DNA from 4 places in the Actinoalloteichus hymeniacidonis genome. Region 1 is predicted to be linked to each of the others. Evidence: riboswitches for the same ligand, from Rfam matches in the RefSeq annotation. Region 1 holds a riboswitch; each other region holds the start of a gene.
The links. A riboswitch is a leader RNA that binds a small molecule or an ion and turns the genes downstream of it on or off. The one in region 1 is predicted to bind cobalamin.
Positions count from the first base shown of each region.

Region 2: it holds a riboswitch for cobalamin, as region 1 does, so the genes downstream of both, BKA25_RS13785 (hypothetical protein) here and BKA25_RS27885 (CbiQ family ECF transporter T component) in region 1, are expected to answer to the same signal.
Region 3: it holds a riboswitch for cobalamin, as region 1 does, so the genes downstream of both, metE (5-methyltetrahydropteroyltriglutamate--homocysteine S-methyltransferase) here and BKA25_RS27885 (CbiQ family ECF transporter T component) in region 1, are expected to answer to the same signal.
Region 4: it holds a riboswitch for cobalamin, as region 1 does, so the genes downstream of both, BKA25_RS16580 (ribonucleoside-diphosphate reductase subunit alpha) here and BKA25_RS27885 (CbiQ family ECF transporter T component) in region 1, are expected to answer to the same signal.

Region 1 covers NZ_JACHIS010000001.1:3,662,009-3,665,590, reverse strand. Annotated here, with positions in the region: gene BKA25_RS14975 (ABC transporter ATP-binding protein) at 1-189, opposite strand, end outside; gene BKA25_RS27885 (CbiQ family ECF transporter T component) at 186-1,283, opposite strand; cobalamin riboswitch at 1,522-1,673, opposite strand; gene BKA25_RS14965 (helix-turn-helix transcriptional regulator) at 1,802-2,695, shown strand; gene BKA25_RS14960 (ATP-grasp domain-containing protein) at 2,898-3,582, shown strand, end outside.
Region 2 covers NZ_JACHIS010000001.1:3,390,818-3,394,399, forward strand. Annotated here, with positions in the region: gene BKA25_RS13775 (carbohydrate ABC transporter permease) at 1-502, shown strand, start outside; gene BKA25_RS28400 (carbohydrate ABC transporter permease) at 499-1,326, shown strand; cobalamin riboswitch at 1,473-1,608, shown strand; gene BKA25_RS13785 (hypothetical protein) at 1,695-2,267, shown strand; gene BKA25_RS13790 (hypothetical protein) at 2,267-3,582, shown strand, end outside.
Region 3 covers NZ_JACHIS010000001.1:4,011,175-4,014,756, reverse strand. Annotated here, with positions in the region: gene BKA25_RS16545 (ATP-binding cassette domain-containing protein) at 1-238, shown strand, start outside; gene BKA25_RS16540 (ABC transporter permease) at 235-1,026, shown strand; gene BKA25_RS16535 (acyl-CoA thioesterase) at 1,302-1,853, opposite strand; cobalamin riboswitch at 1,994-2,166, shown strand; gene metE (5-methyltetrahydropteroyltriglutamate--homocysteine S-methyltransferase) at 2,338-3,582, shown strand, end outside.
Region 4 covers NZ_JACHIS010000001.1:4,021,201-4,024,782, reverse strand. Annotated here, with positions in the region: gene BKA25_RS16580 (ribonucleoside-diphosphate reductase subunit alpha) at 1-2,453, opposite strand, end outside; cobalamin riboswitch at 2,582-2,829, opposite strand; gene BKA25_RS16575 (metal ABC transporter solute-binding protein, Zn/Mn family) at 3,017-3,582, shown strand, end outside.

The DNA of each region.
Region 1 (3,582 bases):
GCCGCGCAGCGTGCCACCGGTGAAGTGCGGCACCAGCCCGTTGATCGCACCCAACAGCGTCGACTTCCCGGATCCGGTGTGGCCGACCACCAGGCACAGTTCGCCCTCGGCGATCTCCAGGTCGATCTCGGACAGCACCGGTCCGGTGTCGTCGTCGTAGCTGATCGACACCTGCTCGAAACGGATCACGCGGTTACCTCCGGCGGTGGGGCGAGCCAGGCGGGGGCGACCCCCGCGAGAATGCCGAGAACCGGTAGGAGCGTCGCCGTCGGCCAACTCGGCGGGCTCAGTGCGGGATGCAGACTCAGCGGGTCGAGCTCGGCGCCCACCACGAGCAGGATCACCGTGATCAGCCCGCAGATCACCACCGAGGTCTCCGGTAGCCGCCAGCGGTCCGGCCGATAGACGCTGCGCCGGATGCGACGGCCCGCCAACGCGAAACCCGAGCCGGCCAGGAGTAATCCGGTGACCGTGATCGCCGGGCCGAACACGGGTCCGGTACCGCCCAGCAGGCCGTAGACGCCGACGCAGACCCCCAACAGGCCGGCGATCACCAGACCACCGGTCCATCGGCGCGTTCTCGCCGGTGTGTCGCCGAGTCGGCCATAGCCCCGTGAATCCATGGCGGAGGCCAGGGCGAGCGATCGGTCCAGCGCGTCGGCCAGTACGGGAACGATGATCCCCCGCAACGCCCGCATCCCGCGTCCGCCGCCACCACGCAGCCTTCTGGCCCGCCGTACGCGTAGCACGCTCTCCATCAGCTGTGGCGCCACCGAGAGCGCGACGACCACCGAGGTGCTGATCTGGTACAGCGCGGCGGGCACCGCCTTGAGCATCCGTCGTGGATCGGCCAGTGAGTTCGCGGCGCCGAGACAGATCAACATGGTCGCCAGCCGGAGACCGTCGTAGAAGCCGCCGAGGACCTGCTCGGCGCTCACCGGGCCGAGGAGCCGGATCCCCGCCGCCGCCTCGGGAAGGGTGATCTCCGGCAGCGCGAACAGGATGTGCTCGCCAGCGCCGCCGCCGAAGACCACTCGCCACAACACCCGCATGATGACGACGAACACCCCGAGGTACACGTACATCCGGAAGGTCGCCGCCCACGGCGCACTCCCACGCCGCTGGACCACCACGTAGCCCGCGACCGTCAGGATCAGGCCCAGTAACAGCGGATTGGTGGTCCGACTCGCCGCCGCGGCCAGTGCCAGCGCCCATAACCACCAGGCTCCGGGATGCAGCGGGCGCGGCAGGGCGCTGCCCAGCAGACTCGCGACGCCGTTCACCCGGCCCGCCCGATCTCGATGCGGTGTTCGGCATGGTCGGAGCGTCTGGTCGGTTCGGCGGTCCGCGCTCGACCGCGCGGTGTCCTGCCCGGCCCACCCAGCATCGTTCAAGAACGCCTTTCCCGAGTGGGTCTGGGAAGAGGCGTCCGAACCGGCGGCATGCCTGCGGCGACCGGCGAGAGCCGGCGCAGACGCATGTCTGCCGATTCGGGCTCCCACCGTGGACCACGACAGTGTTTGAAGCCGCTCGTCTCCGGCGGGTGATCCGGCTCATCATGCGGACGGCGCACGATTCACGGTTGCGGGTCAGCGCCGGATTGTCACCGGCTTCCCCCGCCCGAGAGACGTATGGAGTTGTCGCCGTCGTCCACCGGCGGCAACCGGCGGGACAGGCCACCGAGCAGATTAACCCACGCTCTCGGCGATGATCCAGTATCGATCTCGAGGCGTCCGAGGTCCAGGTTGGGTGGGTGTGACATACCCACCTCGTCGACGTGCGGTGCCCCTACCGTGGGGATATGACGGGTAGCGGGTTGGGCGAGTTCCTCCGAGCGCGCCGCGCACAGCGGACTCCCCAGGACGCGGGTCTGCTGTACTCCGGGCAGCGCAAGGTGAGCGGGCTACGGCGTGAGGAGGTCGCCGTCCTCGCCGGGGTGAACGTCGACTACTACACCCGCCTGGAGCAGGGCAGGGAACGCAACCCGTCGCCGCAGGTGCTGGATGCGCTGGCCCGCGCGCTCGATCTCGGCCCGGCCGCGCGGGAGCACCTGTACCGGCTGGCGGGCTCGACGCCGCCTGCCGAATCGGCGATCGAGCCCGGCGTCGGCGTCGAGTTGCGCCAGTTGATCGACGGCTACCTCGCCACCCCGGTGTTCGTCATCAACCGCATGCTGGACGTGCTCGCCACCAATGCCCTGGCCGACGCGTTGTTCGCGCCGTTGCGTCCCGCAGGGAACCTGGCGGAGATGGTCTTCCTGCATCCGGCCGCCCGACGGTTCTACCCGCAGTGGGATCGAGCGGCCCAGGCCACGGTGGCCAACCTGCGATCGGCCTCGGGTTTCGCGCAGCACGATCCGAGATTCGAGTCGCTGATCGAGGCGCTGTCCGAGGGCAGTCCGGCGTTCCGCGAGCTGTGGGGGACCCACCAGGTCCGGGGTAAGACCCACGAGGCAAAGGACTTCCTTCATCCCGACGTGGGAGCGCTGACCCTGACCTACCAGGCGTTCGACGTGCGTGGCGCGGCGGGCCAACAGCTCGTGATCTACCACGCGGAACCCGGCAGCCGCAGTGCGGAGGCCCTGGGCATGTTGCGGGCCCTGCGGGTGGTCGAGCCGGAGTCGATCAGCGCACCGCATTCATCCGGAGTACCGATGGCGGCAGGAGACCTCGAAACGCGACTCCGTTTCGCGTAACGCCCGTGCAACCGAGGTAATCACCGTAAGTGATCGACATTGGTCACGAAGAGTGGTCGAATGGCGGTGGCGGGGCTTCACCGGCGTTCGCCAGCCGCCGCGAACACGGCCGATCGGACGGCTCGAACCCGCGACCCGAGACGACGTCAGGACAACGGTCGTCCGGGTGGCCGGGCTTACCGACGAAGGACGAGGCAGTCACATGAGGATCGCCGTCATCGGAGAGTTCCGCGCCGAGCGGGTCGTCGACTCCATCACCCGGTCGGGGCGGCACGATCTGCTGTTGCTGAGCCCCACCGACGTCACCGGCTACGTCGGAAGACGATCTCGCCACCGGCCCATCGTCGGATCAACCGAACAGGGCGAACTGGTGGACGCCTGGACCGAGGAACGCATCGAGTTGGTCGTGCCGAGTCTGTGCCCGATCGAGCAGGGTCGACTGCTGCCCACCCTGGCTGCGGCGGCCGAGCGGTGGCGCGGGTGCGGACGCCGGGCGGTCGTGCACTCGACGGCGTTCGCCGACCTGGTCACGGACCAGGCGCTGTTCCACCGGATCGCGCAGGACGAGAACTGGCCGGTTCCTCGGACCGTGATCTGCCGACGCCGAAGCGAGATCGAGGCGGCGGTCGCCAAGGTCGGCGGGTTCCCCGTCGTGGTCGAGCAGGCCACGGCGCCGCCGGACCGCAGGCGTGCGCACCTCGCCGACCGCGACGCGATCGCCGCCCTGCCCGCCACCGGGTCCCCCCTCGTCGTCCAGCACGCCTGCGGCGGTGAGGAGTTCGGCCTGGAACTGATGAGCGCGGGCGGCGTCACCGAACTGTGGCCGATCGTCTCCTTCGGCCGGGCCGACCCCAGGCATGCCGCTACCCACCGGACCGGACTGGCAC
Region 2 (3,582 bases), 270 kb from region 1:
CGATGGCGACGTCGGCGCCTATAACGCGATCCTGCGCTCGCTGGGGCTGGACGCCCTGACCAATACCTGGCTCACCGACACCGGAACCGCGTTGGGCGGGGTGATCTTCGCCAACGTGTGGATCGGTGTGCCCTTCAACATGATCCTGCTGTTGGTCGGATTGGTCTCCCTGGACCGCGACCTCTACGCCTCCGCCGCGCTGGATGGAGCGAGTGCCTGGCAACGGTTCCGCTTCGTGACGCTGCCGCTGATGCGCCCGGTATCGGCGGCGGTGCTCCTGCTCGGATTGATCTACACGTTCAAGGCCTTCGACATCGTCTTCGTGATGACCGGTGGTGGCCCGGTGGACGCGACCCGGGTGCTGCCCCTGCTGGCCTACGAGCAGTTCTTCGAGTTCTTCCGCTTCGGCGAGGGAGCCGCGATCACGGTGCTGCTGTTGGTGATCCCGTTGGTGGTGTCCATCTGGTACGTCCGCCGGATCGGCAAGGAGGGCGATCGGTGACCCGCACCCGCAGACCATGGCTGCTCACCGGCATCGCGACGGCGATCGTCGCGGTCTTCCTGCTGCCGCTCTATTGGATGGTCGCCACCAGTCTGAAGCGGCCGGAGAACGTCCTGGCCATCCCGCCGCAGTGGGTGCCGCTGCCGCCTTCGGGCGAGAACTACGCCTCGGCCATCGCCGATCCACTGCTGACGCAGGCGTTGCTGAGTAGCGCGATCATCGCCCTGGGGACGACGATCCTCACACTGCTGCTGGCCGCGCCGCTCACCTATGCGATCACTCGGACGGGGGTGCCGGGCTCCCGTTCGATGCTGTTGGCCATGATGGTGGCCCAGCTGCTGCCCAGCATCGTGTTGGCGGCGCCGTTGCTGCTGCTCATGCGCATCATCGGCCTCACCGACACTCACCTTGGGCTCATCCTGGCCGACACCACGCTGACGCTGCCGTTCGCCGTGATCGTGCTGCGGCCGCTGATGGCCGCGCTGCCCATGGAGTTGGAGGAGGCCGCCAGGATGGACGGGGCCTCGATGGTGGACGTGCTGCGGCGGGTGGTGCTGCCGGTGCTGCGTCCCGGACTGATCGCGGCGGGCGCCTTCGCGTTCCTGCTGGCCTGGGGCGAGTTCGTCTTCGGTATCACCCTGGCCAGTTCGGAGTCGGTGCAGCCGGTCACCGTGCTGCTGAACTCCTTCGTCGGCCGGTACGGAACGGCCTGGGGATCGTTGATGGCTGTGGCGACGCTGATCAGCGTCCCGATCGTGCTGATCTTCGCGGCGTTCCAGCGTTTCATCGTCAGCGGTCTCACCTCGGGCAGCGTCAAGGCCTGACCACATCCGTCGCCGCCGTGATGCCGGTCGGAGCGGACTACGAAACGGCGGCGACTCGACACGGTCTCGAAGTGGCAGCGAAGCACTTGAACGACGCTTCCGACGTCTTCCGCTGCGCGAGGTGATGGGTTACGTTCGAATCGGCCGTCACTCCAATGAGGACGGTGCAGTTTCTGCTGCGCGATGGGGGAAGCCGGTGCGAATCCGGCGCTGACCCGCAACCGTGAGCGCCTGCCTGTGGCAGGTGCGAGTCGGACTGCCCATCGTGCCGCATTGTCCAGCTCCTCTGTCGTGGAATGCAGCGCGGAGCTTCGGAGCCGATCGGCTCCGGACTGCGGTCTGCGGTGAACCGAAGGGAACTCCAGGCCATGTCCTCGAGTCGTTCGATCCATCGTGTCTTAGCCGGATTCTTCGCGGGCGCCCTGCTGGTGGCGGGCGCACCCGCCGTCGCTGCGGCCGACCCGCTGCCCGACGAGGTCGGTATCGCCGCCTGGACCGACGGGCCGTGCACCGGAAGCAGCGGTGTCACGGTGGTCGTCGACTTCACCGGGCACGCCGGTGGCGAGGTGGTCCGGCGGTGCACCGACCTCGACCCCGCCACGGCCTTCGCCGCGCTGACCGATGTCGACGTCGCACCCGAGCACGGCGTCGGAGAGGGCGAGGCGGGCCCCTACCAGTACCTGTGTCGGATCGACGGCCTGCCCAGTGCGACCGACGACAGCTGCACCGGGTTCCTGCCCGACGCGTCCTACTGGGCGTTCTGGGTGCCCGACGTGACCGGCACGGCCTGGGGCTACGCCGACGAGGGCGTGGACACCTACGACCCGCCGTCGGGTGATGTCCTCGGCTTCTCCTTCGGTGCGGGCACCGCCGCAGACCCGAACGAGATGAGCCTGACGCTGGCCGAGGCCCTCGATCCCGATTGGGTGCCCGCGCCCTGATGGTCCGATTCCGCTCCGGGCTCGCGGCAGGCGCACTCCTGCTGATCGTCGGGCTCGTTCATCCCACCGCCTCGGCGGATCCGACACCGGGTGTCGGATCCGCCGAGGCGGGCACGGCGGCCGGGTTCCTGGAACGGGAACTCGTCCGACTGGACTACGTCTTCCCGTCCACCACCCCGGGGACGCCGGACAGTGGCCTGCTGGCGGACACCCTGATCGGGCTGCACGCGGCCGACCGGCATGGCGAGGCCTTCTCCCAGGGAGTGCGCTCGCTGCGGGAGATGTACTACAACGGCCGGATCACCGTCTCCGGCGGTGTCGCGAAACGCCTGATGGTCGCCGTTCGGGCGGGCGTCGACCCCACCGATTGGGGGGTGGACTCCGAGGGCGTGCCGATCGACCTTCCCGCGCGGTTGTCCGCGACCCTCGACGTCGACGGGCGCTATCGCAATCTCAACGTCGGCGAGTACGACCCTCGTCGCGACCTGTCCAACACCTTCTCGCAGTCTCTGGCGTTGATGGCGATGCAGGAGCACGCCGACCAGGCGCGGCTGACCCTCGATCAACAACCCAGCATCGACTACCTGGTCCGCCAACAGTGCCCGAGCGGCGGATTCCGCAACGCCCCGCCCGTCGCCGACGTCGGATCGACGTGTTCGGAGACCGACGACGCACTGGTCAGTGTGGACAACACGGCGATGGCGGTCTGGGCGCTGGCGGAGGTCGGCGGCGACCAGGCGGCCTTGGACCGGGGTGTGCGGTGGTTGCGCGAGCGGCAACACTCCGGCGGCGGATTCGGCTTCGACTCCTCCTCGCCGCAGCTGATCGAGCAGACCCTCAACGCCAACAGCACCGGACTGGCCGCGCTCGCCCTCACCTCGGCGGGCGCAGCCGAGCCCGCCGGGAGGGCGGGTGGCTGGCTGAGTTCGGTACAGCTTCCCCCCGACGTCGCACCGGGGGACATGGCGGGCGCGGTGTCCTACTCGACACAGGACTATCTGGACGTCTTGGAGGACGGCCCGCTCTATTGGAGTCGCGCGGGCAACCAGGACCGGCTGCGCCGCTCGACCTCGCAGGCGCTGCTCGGGTTGTCCGCGACGCCACCGACGGACCCGCCTCCGCCACCCGCGCCGGAACCTCCCCCGACCGATCCTCCGCGAGAATCCGAACCGCCCGAGCCCGGTGAACCGGGAGTACCGGGAGTACCGGGAGCGCCGGGCCGACCGGGGGCTCCTGGGGAGCCGGGTGCGCCGGGGCAACCCGGCCTGCCGGGTCTACCGGGTCATGCCGGGTCACCCGGGTACGCCGGTACGAA
Region 3 (3,582 bases), 350 kb from region 1:
GGCGGCCCGGCGACTCGGCCACGAGGTTCTGCACCGCGACGAGACGAGACTGCAATTGCGGGTCGCCTTCGACGGCACCGCGGAACACGTCCGTGTCCTGCTGGAACGGACCAGGCAGGCGGGCGCCACGGCGACGACCTTGGAACTGGACACCCCGAGCCTCGACGACGTGTTCCTCGCCCTCACCTCCGACGCATCGACGAATCCCGCCACCCGCCAGGAGGTATCGGCCCGATGAGTACCTCGAACCCGGCCGTCGCGAGCGGCCCGCGCTGGGCGATCTCCGACTCACTGATCATGATCGGTCGCAAACTTCGCCATGTCCGGCGAACGCCCGACGAGTTGATCGTGTCCCTGTTGCTGCCCATCATCATGATGTTGCTCTTCGTCTTCGTCTTCGGCGGAGCGATCGAGGTGGGTCGGGAATACGTCGACTACGTCGTCCCCGGCGTGATCATCCTCGCGGCGGGGTTCTCCGCATCCTCCACGGGAACCGGGCTCACCGGTGACCTGGTCACCGGGGTGGTGGACCGCTTCCGAACCATGCCGATCACGAGGTCCTCGGTACTCACCGGACATGTCGTCTCGAGCCTGTTGACCAACCTCGTCTCGACCGGTCTGGTCGTCGGCGTGGCTCTGCTCATCGGTTTCCGGCCGCAGGCCGATGTCCTGGGATGGATCGCCGCCGTCGGCGTGATCGCCCTCTACATCCTGATGATCTGCTGGCTGTCGATGATCTTCGGCCTGCTGGCCAAGACGGTGCAGGGCGCGAGCCAGTTCTCCTTCGCCATCCTGTTCCTGCCGTACCTCAGCAGCGGCTTCGTGCCCACCGACTCGATGCCCTCGTTCCTGCGGGTCATCGCGGAGAACCAGCCTGCCACCCCGGTCATCGAGGCGGTACGCGCGCTGACGCTGGGCCTGCCGGTGGGAGACAACGCGCTGCTCGCCGTCGTCTGGTGTCTCGGCATCGGATTGGTGGCCTTCGGTATCGCGACGACGTTGTTCGTCCGCAGGACTGCTCGCTGATGACCGAATCGTCGGACGAGGACGCTCGATAGGGGGAGATCACTCGTTCGATCGGGGGGAGAACGGTGTCCGGTGTGTGTGCGGGCATCCGCCGGGAAACCGGCCTCCCGTGAGTGCCTGCCAGTCGAGCGGTCCGATGGGAACGGGCGGGCCCATCGAACCGGTCGAGGGGGTGGATTCGCCGGTCGGCGAATTCAGGCTCGGCACTGCAGGTGGATGGTCGGTTCGTCGTCGATGAGGGGTGACGACGAACCGACCCGCACCGAGATCTCGGATCAGCCTCGGGACGCGGCATCGGTGGCCCGCTCCGGCTCGGCCTCGACCTCACGACTGCGTCGAATGGCGGCCCGCCGGGCCAATCGGTGTTCGCGGCGGATCTCGGCCTCCGCCTGCCTGCGGCGGTCGATGGCCGACTCCGGCAGTACCTCCGGCACCGGTCTGGGCTTGCCGTCGGAGTCGACGGCCACGAAGACGAGGTAGGCGGTCGCCACATGGGTCGATGGCACGGACTCGTTCCAACGCTCCGCGACCACCCGGACGCCGACCTCCATCGAGGTCCGTCCGGTCCAGTTGACCTGGGCGCTGGCGTGCACCAGATCGCCGACGCGCACCGGGACGAGGAACAGCATCTCGTCCATGAACACCGTCAACGCGGTGCCACCCGAGTGCCGCCCCGCGCATGCCGCGGCCACGTCGTCGACGAACTTCATGATCACGCCGCCATGGACCGTGCCATACAGGTTGGTCTCGCTCGCGGTCATGATCTGACTCAGTGTCGTGGCCGCTGCCGAGGTCGGTTTGCCGGGAAGCTCGGAGACGGGATGCATGGCACCGAGCGTAGGCGATCCCGACGGCCGAGATATTGAGTCGACGGTCACCATGGCCGACTAGGATCGGTGCCGCCGATGGTTCGTCGTCGGCCGACAGCGCGCTCGAATCGGTGCGGTGCGGGCGGCGACGAGGCAAGAGGGAACCCGGTGTGATTCCGGGACTGCCCCGCAGCGGTGAGCGGGAACGAACTCCGTCACCGTCCTCGCACGAGGACGGATCAGAAGCACTGGGGGTCTGCGGCCCCCGGGAAGCGACGGACAGTAGGTCCACCGGCCGACCCGGCCGGAATGCCCGCGAGTCCGAAGACCTGCCATCGGCGGCGCGTGCCCGGCTGGGCGCGTGCCGCTCCGAGGTCTTCGCGGGAGGACCGGGTGCGATGGGATCGGTGACCTCTGCCGTCACGCTGCGGTCCGCTCGCGTCTCCGGCCGCCCGGGTGTCCGACCTCGGGGTTCGTTGCCGCCTCGCGAGGAGAGAGAGCGATGACCCACCGCACCGACGTCCCGGCGCTGGGCGCCACGGTTCTGGGCTACCCCCGAATCGGACCGGATCGAGAACTCAAACGGGCGCTGGAGGCGTACTGGGCCGGACGCATCGACGCCGACGCCCTGCACAGCGTCGCGGTCTCGCTGCGCGCGGACACCTGGACCGCCCTGCGCGACGCGGGCCTGGGGTCCGTGCCCTCCAACACGTTCTCCTACTACGACCAGGTACTCGACACCGCGGTCCTGCTGGACATGCTGCCCGCGCGCTTCCGCGATTCCGATCGCACACCGTTGGACACCTACTTCGCTGCGGCCCGAGGCGCCGATCAGCTCGCGCCTCTGGAGCTGACCAAGTGGTTCGACACCAACTATCACTACCTGGTGCCCGAGCTGGGGCCCGACACCGATCCCCGGCTCGCCAGCCGGAAACCCGTCGAGGAGTTCGTCGAGTCCGCCGAGTTGGGTGTGCCCACTCGACCGGTGCTGTTGGGGCCGGTCACCTTCCTCCTGCTGTCCAAGCCCGCCGCCGAGGCCCCGGCCGGATTCGATCCGCTGGAGAAACTCGACGCGGTGATCGACTGCTATCTCGAACTGCTCGCCGAGCTCGCCGAGACCGGGGCGCACTGGGTCCAGTTCGACGAACCGGCCTTCGCCGCCGACCGCACGCCTGCCGAGCTGCGGGCCCTGGCCCACGCCTACCGAAGGATCGGCGAGGCTCGGCAGCGGCCGAGCACACTGGTGGCCTGCTATCACGGTGCACTCGGCGCGGCCCTGGAGGTGCTGGCCGAGGCTCCGATCGAGGCGGTGGGACTGGATCTCGTGGCGGGCCGTGCCGACCTCGACGGAATCGCGAGCATCCGAGGCCTGCGGGACAAGACCGTGCTGGCGGGCGTCGTCGACGGACGCAATATCTGGCGGACCGACGTGGACGCCGCCCTCGCCTACTGCGCGACGCTGCTGGGTGTGGCAGGCGAGGTCGTCGTCGGCACCTCGGCGCCGCTGCTGCACGTGCCCTACGACCTCGATGCCGAGTCCGACCTCGATCCCGCGCTGCGCTCCCGGTTGGCGTTCGCCAGCCAGAAGGTCGACGAGGTCGTACTGCTGGACCGGGCGTTGCGAGGCGAGACCGAGACGGTGGCCGAGGCCCTGCACGAGGCACGTCGGGCCGTCGGCAACGCGCGCAACGCCGCAGCTCGCGACCAACGGATCAGGGCCCGACTCGAATCGCTCCGCCCCGAGCAC
Region 4 (3,582 bases), 360 kb from region 1:
GAACGCCACGCCAGACGGTAGAGCGTGTCGAGCTTGCGGCCGCTGGGCTCTGCGAGGTAGAGGTTCAGCGATTGCGCCTGGTCCAGCCACTTCTGCCGCCGCGACGCGGCCAGGACCAGCCACTTCGGGTCGATCTCGAAGGCCGTGGCGTAGAGCGAGCGCAGATCTGCGGGCACCCGTTCGATCGCGCCGAGCCTGCCGTCGTGACGCTTGAGATCGGTGACCATCTGCTCGTCCCAGAGGTCACGCTCCTTCAACGCCGCCACCAGGTGCGGGTTGACCACCGTGAAGTCGCCGGACATGTTCGACTTGACGAACAGGTTCTGATACTGCGGCTCGATGGACTGGCCGACCCCGCAGATGTTGGCGATGGTCGCGGTCGGCGCGATGGCCATCACGTTGGAGTTGCGCATCCCGACCGTGCGGACCCGCTCGCGTAGGGCGTCCCAGTCCATCGTGGAGGTCGTGTCCATGACCAGGTCACCGCTCGCGCGCTGCTCGGCGAGCAACGCGATCGAGTCGATCGGCAGCACACCCCGGCTCCACAGCGAACCCGCGAAGGTCTCGTAGCTGCCGCGCTGGGCCGCCAGCTCGCTGGACGCGGCGATCGCGTGGTAGCTGATCTCCTCCATGCTGCGGTCGGCGAAGGCCACCGCCTCCTCGGAGGCGACCGGCAGTCCGAGCCGGAACAGGGCGTCCTGGAAGCCCATCATGCCCAGCCCGACCGGGCGGTGCCGCAGGTTGGAGCGACGGGCCTCCGGGATCGTGTAGAAGTTGACGTCCACCACGTTGTCCAGCATCCGGACGGCGGTGGTGACGGTGGTGCGCAGCCGATCCCGGTCCAGCTCGAGCTCGCCGTTCGGGCCCCGGTGCAGGTGGGCGGCGAGGTTGACCGAGCCGAGGTTGCAAACCGCGACCTCGTCGGCGGAGGTGTTCAGGGTGATCTCGGTGCACAGGTTGGACGAGTGCACCACCCCGATGTGCTGCTGTGGGGACCGCAGGTTGCACGGGTCCTTGAAGGTGATCCACGGGTGCCCGGTCTCGAACAGCATCGTCAGCATCCGACGCCACAGCTCGACGGCCCGGACCCGGCGGAAGACCTTGATCTCGCCCCGGTCGGCGGCCGCCTCGTAGGACCGGTAGGCCGTTGCGAAGTCCTGGCCGTAGCGATCGTGCAGGTCCGGCACCTCGTCGGGGGAGAACAGCGTCCACTGCTCGTCGGCCTCGACACGACGCAGGAACTCGTCGGGGACCCAGTTCGCCGTGTTCATATCGTGGGTGCGTCGCCGGTCGTCACCGGTGTTCTTGCGCAGGTCGAGGAACTCCTCGACGTCGACGTGCCAGGTCTCCAGGTAGGCGCACACCGCGCCGAGTCGCTTGCCGCCCTGGTTGACCGCCACCGCGGTGTCGTTGGCGATCTTCAAGAAGGGAACCACGCCCTGCGAGGAGCCGTTGGTGCCCTTGATGTGGGCGCCCAGGCCGCGCACCGGCGTCCAGTCGTTGCCGAGCCCGCCCGCGTACTTCGACAGCATCGCGTTGTTGCGGATCCCGTGGAAGATCCCGCTCAGGTCGTCCTCGACGGTGGTGAGGAAGCACGAGGAGAGCTGGGGCCGGGTGGTTCCGGAGTTGAACAGGGTCGGCGTGGAGCACATGAACGAGAAGGTGGACAGCAGCTCGTAGAACTCGATCGCCCGTCCCTCCCGGTCGTCCTCGCGCAGCGCCAGGCCCATCGCCACCCGCATGAAGAACATCTGCGGCAGCTCGAATCGGACATCGTCGCTGTGCTGGAGGTACCGGTCGTAGAGCGTCTGCAGCCCGAGGAACTGGAAGTCTCGGTCCCGGTGTGGGCGCAGCGCCGCGCCGATCCGGTCGAGGTCGAACTCGGCCAGTGCCGGGTCGAGCAGTTCCAGGGCGACACCACGGTGGACGAAGGCCTCGAACGCGGCCGGGTAACCCGCCACGATGTCCTCGGAGTCGGCGGCGGGAACGGGCTGGTCGAGGAAGGTCAGCGCTTCGGCCCGCAGTCGTTCCAGCAGCAGCCGTGCGGCGACCTGGGAGTAGTGCGGCTCGATCTCCACCATGCTGCGGGCGGACATGATCTGCGCGAGCGCGAGCTCGTCGGCGCCGATCCCGTCGTAGAGATTGCGCAGCGTCTCATCGAAGACCGTCTGTGCGCTGACTCCGGCCAGACCCGCACAGGCCTGTGCCACGGTCGCTGCGAGCCTGCCGACGTCCAAGGGGCTCGAGGTGCCGTCCGTACCGCGCACCGCGATGTCGCGGGCCACGGCGGCGCGCACATCGATGGTGGGCACACCGGGATGCTCGCCGGGCGGCATCGGCTCGGTGGGGTCCGCCGACGCCTCGGTGCCGGGCAGGAAAAGGGCGGCGGTCTCGGCGATCGCGCGGCGATCGTCCGAGACGGTTCGGGCGGGTCGGAGTGACTCGACGGTCACGGTGGTCTCCTCGTAGCCGGCATGGCATCGGCCCGGTGAGGAAGGAGCGCGCGGCAGCGCCCGGCCCACGGCATGGCGGGGCAGGCACTGTCCACTCGGCCCACCCTCGAGGCCGCGGACGACGTGCGCGTTGGCACGCGCCGATGGCAGGTCTTCGGACTCACGGGCATCCGGCGAGTGGTCTCTCACCGGTCCTACGGCCGTCACTTCCCGGGGACCGGAGGTCTCCCAGTGTGGCTACACCGTCCAAGTTGGACGGCGACGGCTGTCGTTCCCGTTCACCGCTGCGGGGCAGTCCCGGATTCCCGCCGGGTTCCCTGTCTCCTCGTCGTGGCACCCGTTGGGGCCGTGACGAACCATCAGCGGGGGAGAGACTACATGTTGGGGTCCGCTCTGTAATTCACCCCAAGATCCTGGCGTGTTTCGTGAGGCGGTCGGTTAGGGTGACGCGCCGAGACGACTGCGGATCCGTGGTCGCGGGGCGGTGTCACAGTCGATTCGACCCCGGGTTCTGGTGAAAACTATTCTCAATAGTGCGGGTGTGATCGGTCGAGAGGAGCGCGGTGGAGCCGATATCGGATCAGGTCCCCGGTGAGCACGAGGCTCCCGCGCGGGACCGGCAACGGGCCAGAACCTGCCGAACTCGGCGTGTCGCACTCGGCATCACGGCGTCGATCGCCGCAGTACTCGCCGCCACCGGGTGGGCGCTGGGCGGCGGGAACTCCGCCGATCACGCCGAATCGGGCGACAGACTGCGCGTGGTGACCACGACCAACTTCCTCACCGATGCGGTCGGCGTGATCGGCGGCTCCGACATCGAACTGACCGGACTGATGGGAAGCGGCGTCGATCCGCACCTCTACCAGGCTCAGGCAGGCGATCTGACCCTGCTTCGCGAAGCGGATCTGGTCGTCGCCGTCGGACTGCACCTGGAGGCCGGGCTCCGACCCGTTCTCGACGATCTCGCCGAGGACACCCGCGTGGTGTTCGTCGGCGAGACCGTGCCCACCGCCGCGCTGCTGCCCGCCGAATCGGGCGGCGCGCAGGAGTACGATCCGCACCTCTGGTTCGACGTGGCACTGTGGAGCGATGCATTGGAGTCCGTCGCCGACACGCTCACCGAGGTCGA